Regions from separate parts of the Halomonas salsilacus genome, predicted to be linked through region 2. Evidence: predicted binding sites of a transcription regulator. Region 2 holds the regulator's gene; the other holds the start of a gene.
The links. Region 2 encodes FNR, which switches genes on or off when oxygen is low (the NO sensors DNR and NnrR bind a similar motif). Its sites were predicted from a motif close to TTGATNTANATCAA; they were not measured.

Region 1 (3,173 bases), on a different contig from region 2:
GGCGCTGCGGTTCTCGTTGGCGATGGCTCAAGTCGGTGTAAAGGCTCTCGCCGATGAGAGAGGTCTCAGAGCACCGGTTCGAGCAGGAAGTCCGTTGCGGCCTTCACCTCCTCGTCGCTGAGCTGTAATGCCCCGCCCTTGGGAGGCATGGCCTGGAAGCCGTTGATGGAGTGGTCATAGAGGGTCTCCATGCCCTGCTCCAGGCGCGGTGCCCAGGCGGCCTCATCGCCCTTGATGGGCGCGCCGGCGGCACCGGTCATGTGGCAGGCCATGCAGGCCTGGTTGTAGATGGCCTCGCCGTCGGGCTCGGCCTGGACGGTGGTCGAGAGGGCCAGGGCGGCGAGGCCGGTCAGGGTCAGGGTAGCCAGTCGTTTCATGAATATGTCTCCAGAATGCATCTTATGGCGTTGAAAAAATCGGATGGCGCCGATGCCTCCGATGTCTGGGCCCATGATGGCGCAGGGCCCCATGGACAGCCATGACCCATGTCATGGCGCAATTCACTGTCAAGCTTCGCCGACCCCGACCGGCAGCGCAAGCCGTTGGCCGTCAGGGGGCCAGCGGCGGGGCGGTATCGTCCTTGCGGCGGGTCAAGGGCTCGATCCTGAGCAACTGGACCAGCTGCGATTCCTGAGGCCCCAGCATGTCGGCCAGGGTGTACTTGTCGAGCACGGCGAAAAAGCCGCGCAGCGCCTCGGCCAGGATCGGCTTGAGCCGGCAGGCTGGGGTGATCTTGCACTCGTTATCCTCGCCGAAACACTCCACCAGGTTGATGTCGTGCTCGGTGTCGCGCACCAGCCTGCCCAAGCGAATATCCTCGGGTGACTTCTTGAGCAGCAGCCCGCCATTTTTGCCGCGGATGGCGGTGATGTAGCCCTGTTGGCTCAGGTCCTGGACCACCTTCATCAGGTGGTTGCGGGAGATATCGAAGCTGGAGGCGATCTCCTGAATCGTGGAGCGCTCTTCCCCCTTCACCGCCAGGTAGACGAGCACGCGCAGGGAGTAGTCGGTAAAACGGGTCAGATGCATACGGGGGCTGGCGTCTCTTGGCTTTATATTAGTCAAATTTGATAAGATAACAGGCCCTATTCTACCACTTCGCCGCCCGCGGGGGGCGAAGTGGGATCGGCTGCGGCATCGGGTCGCGTCAGCAGAAAGGTCGCCACGCCACAGAACAGGAAGGCGGTGAGGGCCAGCACCAGCGGCGCCGCGCCGCCGGCCCACAGCACCAGCCAACTGGCCAGCAGCACCACCAGCGCGAGGCGCTTGGCCCGACGTGGCACCGCTCGCTGCTCCCGCCAGGCGCACAGGGTCGGCCCCAGGCGCGGGTGCTCGTGCAACCAGCGGGCCAACCTCGGCGAGCCCTTGGGCGCCGCCCAGGCTGCCACCAGCAGGAAGGGGGTGGTGGGGAGCAGCGGCACTACCAGTCCGGCGGTGCCCAGGCCGATGCAGCCGTAGGCCAGCCCGCTCCAGGCAAGACGTGAGATTGGGTGAGTCATGGCAGGCATACCTCGCACGATGGCGGCGGTGCATTAAGTAGTATTTTATCTACATGTTATTGGTTTGCGCAAAGGTGAAGCCGGGGTGCCACCGCGTGACCCGTCTCGACCGCGTCATCCCCCCTCGCCCGGCGGCTGACCCGCGAGTGTCGGCCCGGAGGCTTGACCCAGGTCAGCTACCTCGAGAAGGGTACCGACGCCACGGGCCCTGAATGGCATACTCTGCCCCATGCGGCGGCGCCTGCGTTGCCGCCATCCGGTTCAAGAGGCTGTTTCACGATGCAAGACGACCTGCTGTTCGACCGCCCCCTGGTGGAGAAGTACGACCGCCCCGGGCCGCGCTATACCTCCTACCCCACGGCACCGCAGTTCCATGCGGCCTTCGCCGAGGACGACTACCGCGCCGCGGCCGAGCGCAGCAACCGGGCCGAGGCGCCCAAGCCGCTGTCGGTCTACGTGCATATCCCGTTCTGCAAGAGCCTCTGCTACTACTGCGCCTGCAACAAGATCATTACCCACAACACCGAGCGGGCCGCCGAGTACCTCGAGTGGCTCAAGCAGGAGATCCGGGTGCAGGGGGGGCTGTTCGATGAGTCGCGGGGCATGACCCAGCTGCACCTGGGCGGTGGTACGCCGACCTACCTGAGCAACGCCCAGCTCGGCGAGCTGATGGCGGCGCTGGACGCGGCATTCCACTTCGCCCCGCCCGCCCAGCGGGAGTTCTCCCTGGAGGTGGACCCGCGCACCGTGACGCCTGAGCAGATCCACGAGCTGCATGCCCTGGGCTTCAACCGGCTGAGCTTCGGCGTTCAGGATTTCGACCGCGAGGTGCAGGAGGCGGTGAATCGCCTGCAGAGCGAGGAGCAGGTGGTGGAGCTGGTCCAGGCGGCCCGCAACGCCGGCTTCCAGTCGGTGAGCGTCGACCTGATCTACGGTCTGCCGCTGCAGACCGTGGCCAGCTTCGACACCACCCTGACCAAGATCATCGCCCTGGCTCCGGACCGCATCGCCGCCTACAGCTACGCCCACCTGCCGGAGCTGTTCAAGGCCCAGCGGCTGATCCGCCCGGAGGACATGCCGCCGCCGGAACGCAAGCTGGAGCTGCTCGAGCTGACCATCCGCCGCCTCACCGCCGCCGGCTACGTCTACATCGGCATGGACCACTTCGCTCTGCCCGACGACGAGCTCTCCCGGGCCCGGGAGAACGGTACCCTGCAGCGCAACTTCCAGGGCTACTCCACCCACGCCGACTGCGACCTGATCGGCCTGGGGATTACCTCCATCGGCAAGGTCGGCGACACCTACAGCCAGAACGTCAAGGAGACCGCCCAGTACCAGCACCGCCTGGAAGAGGGGCGCCTGCCGGTGTTCCGCGGCTATCGGCTCAGCGATGACGATCGCCTGCGCCGCGACGTCATCAACGCCCTGATGTGCCACAACCGCATCGACTTCGCCACTATCGAGGCCGTCCACGGTATCGTCTTCCGCGACACCTTCGGCGACGCCCTCGAGGAGCTCCAGGAGATGGCCGACGACCGCTTGCTGGCGATCCGCGAGGGCGAGATCGAGGTGCTGCCCCGCGGTCGGCTGATGATGCGCAATGCCGCCATGGCCTTCGACGCCTACCTGGCGAAGAGCCAGGGTCGCTACTCCCGGACCGTCTAGCCCCTCCCG
Region 2 (3,173 bases):
GAAGATCGGGGGCGGCGTCGCCTGATGGCGCCGGCGATGGTAGGATGGGCGCCCGTCATTTTCGCCCGCACTGGCAGCGCTTACCGACCATGCAAGACGCCCTGATCTTCGACCCCCGCGATCGCCAGGAGGCTCCCTCCGTGGCGGCCTCCCCTATTCAGGAAGCCCCCTCGCCGACCCTCGACGCCCTGGATGCCCGCGGGCGGCGGGAGTTCAACAAGCTGCAGAAGCGCCTGCGACGCCAGGTGGGTAACGCCATCATCGACTATGGCATGATTCACGAGGGCGACCGGGTGATGGTGTGCCTGTCCGGCGGGAAGGACAGCTACACCTTGCTGTCGATCCTGCGCAACCTGCAGCGCAACGCCCCGATCGACTTCTCGCTGGTGGCGGTGAACCTCGACCAGAAGCAGCCGGGTTTTCCCGAGCAGGTGCTGCCCGAGTACCTGGCGTCCATCGGCGTCGAGCACCACATCCTCGAGCGGGACACCTACTCGGTGGTCAAGGAGAAGACGCCGGAGGGCAAGACCACCTGTGCGCTATGCTCCCGGCTGCGACGCGGCTCCCTGTACGGCTTCGCCGAGGAGATCGGCGCCACCAAGGTGGCCTTGGGCCACCATCGCGAGGACATCCTCGAGACGCTGTTCCTCAACCTCTTCTTCGGCGGCAGCCTCAAGGCCATGCCGCCCAAGCTGCTCGCCGACGACGGCAAGAACATCCTCATCCGTCCGCTGGCCTACTGCCGCGAGGCCGATATCGCCGAGTATGCGCGACTGATGGCGTTCCCGATCATCCCCTGCAACCTGTGCGGTTCCCAGCCCAACCTGCAACGTCAGGTGGTCAAGGAGATGCTCGCCGAGTGGGAGAAGACCCATCCCGGTCGCCTGGAGAGCATGTTCAAGGCAGTGACCAACGTGGCGCCGTCACAACTGGGCGATCGCGAACTGTTCGACTTCGCCGGGCTGGAGGAGAAGCAGGCGCGACGGCTGGCCAGCCGGATCGATCTGCTCAACGAGTAGGGGGGGCTATTTCCAAAGGGCTATTTCGCCCCTTCCTCCTCGGCGACCAGGGTCAGGGACGCCAGGTCGAGGATATGCACCTCGCGGCCCGATACTTCCACCAGACCCTGGCTCTGGAAGCGACCGAGGATACGGCTGACGGTCTCGACGGCCAGACCCAGGTAGTTGCCGATGTCGGCCCGCGACATGGACAGGCGGAAGCTGTAGGGGGAGTAACCGCGGCGGCGGAAGCGGTCGGAGAGGCTGGTGAAGAAACTGGCCAGGCGCTGGTCGGCGGTCTTGCGCGATAGCAGGCGCATCATGCGGCGGTCGTCGCGCAGCTCCTTGCTCATGCTGCGGTAGAGCTGGCCGCGCAGTTCGGGTAGCGATTCCGACAGCTGATCCAGGCGGTCGAAGGGAATCTCGCAGACGGTGGTGGTCTCCAGCGCCACCACGGTCCCCGGATACTGCTCCTCGTCGATGCCATCCAGGCCCACCAGTTCGCTGGGCAGGTAGAAGTTGGTGAGCTGGTCGTCGCCACTGCCCTCGGTGGTCACCTGCTTGAGGCTGCCCGAGCGCACCGCGTAGACGCTGGTGAAGGGGCTCTCCTGGCGAAACAGGGTCTCGCCCTTCTTGAGAGGTGCGCGCCGGCGGATGATGGCGTCGAACTGATCCATGTCCTGAACTTCCAGCGCCAGCGGCAGGCAAAGCGAACTCAGGCTGCAGGTCTGGCAGCGAGTTTCGTGCAGCACAGAGCGCCGTAGTCCTGTCAGGCTGTCGGGCATGGACGCGTCCTCCTTGATCATGAGCATTCCAACCATTATGGAGGATTCTGCGAGCAGGGCAAACCACCTCCAAGGAGGTAGGCCCGGCAGCCGGCGGCTCAGGCCATGGAGGTGGCCTCGGGATCGAAGGCGGCGAGCAGGTGGGTCAGGCCCCAGACCCCGTCGGGCGTCACCCTCAGGGACTCGCCGTGGCGCTCCAGCAGTCCCGCCTGGCAGAGCCGGGCCAGGCGCCTGAGGGCATCGGCCAGAACCAGGGTGGCGTCGTGTCCATGGACCTTCGACAGGGCGACCATGTTCAGCTCGCGGCGGCAGGCGAGCGCCTCGATGGCGTCGCGTCGCAGGCGCTCGACGGCGTTCAGCCGGTGGCCGGCGGTGGCGGGCAGGCGGCTCGTGTCCAGCGCCGCCTCATAGTCGCCCAGGCTCATGGCGTTGCGGGTAAGGGTGTCGCCGACATGGCTGATGGCGGCGACCCCGAGGCCGAGCTGGTCACCGGGTGGGGTGTGGGTGTAGCCGTGCAGGTCGCGCGCCAGGCGGCCCTCCCCGAGGGCCCATGCCAGGCTGTCATCGGTGCGGGCAAACTGACCGAGCCCGATATGCACATAGCCGGCGTCATCCAGACGGTGGCGGGCCTCGTCCATGATCGCCAGGCGGGTGGGGGCGTCGGGCAGATCCGCGGCGTGGATCTCGCGCTGGGGCAGGTAGCGCTGCGGGAGGTGAGCGTAGCGGCGCAGGGTGATGCGCGCCGGGGCCATGGCGATCACCTGTTCGAGGGTCTCCCCGAAGCCCTCGGGGGTCTGCAGCGGCAGACCCACGATCAGGTCCAGGTTGAGGGAGTGGAAGCCGAGGCGCTCGGCCTCATCCACCAGGGACTCGGTCAGTACCCGGGGTTGGATCCGGTTGATCGCCCTCTGCACTCTCAGGTCAAGCTCCTGGACGCCCAGGCTCAGGCGGTTGAAGCCCAGTGCCTGGAGGTGGCGCAGGGTGAAGACGTTGGCCTCGCGGGGGTCGATCTCGATGCTGAAGTCGCGTTCCCGGGCACTGGAGAGCCCGAAGCGGGCGTCGAGGCGATCGAAGAGGTCGCCCATCTGGTCCAGGGACAGGAAGGCCGGGGCGCCGCCACCCCAGTGCAGGCGCTGCACGGCAGGGAGGTCATCCAGCAGGCGGCTGACCAGCACCATTTCGCGGTCGAGACGGGTGAGGTAGGGCTCGGCCTGACGGCTGTCCCGGGACGGCACCCGCTGGGAGGCACAGAAGCGGCACGCCTGCCGGCAGAAGGGCAGGTGCACGTGAAGCGCCAACGGTGACCCGGGGGGGCGCTCGGCCAGGGCCTGGGTTAGCGCAGCGGCACCGTCTCCCGCGTCGAGGCGAGCGGGATAGGTGAGGTAGTGCG

Region 1: the regulator FNR is predicted to act here: its motif matches at 1,662-1,675, upstream of hemN (oxygen-independent coproporphyrinogen III oxidase).

Annotation. Positions count from the first base shown of each region.
Region 1 is NZ_JBPKAQ010000010.1:66,588-69,760, reverse strand. Features, by position in the region: gene ACR80S_RS14260 (c-type cytochrome) at 66-377, opposite strand; gene ACR80S_RS14255 (Rrf2 family transcriptional regulator) at 550-1,029, opposite strand; gene ACR80S_RS14250 (YbaN family protein) at 1,086-1,499, opposite strand; gene hemN (oxygen-independent coproporphyrinogen III oxidase) at 1,779-3,164, shown strand.
Region 2 is NZ_JBPKAQ010000002.1:186,250-189,422, reverse strand. Features, by position in the region: gene ACR80S_RS04315 (3'-5' exonuclease) at 1-2, shown strand, start outside; gene ttcA (tRNA 2-thiocytidine(32) synthetase TtcA) at 90-1,019, shown strand; gene fnr (fumarate/nitrate reduction transcriptional regulator Fnr) at 1,040-1,783, opposite strand; gene hemN (oxygen-independent coproporphyrinogen III oxidase) at 1,882-3,173, opposite strand, start outside.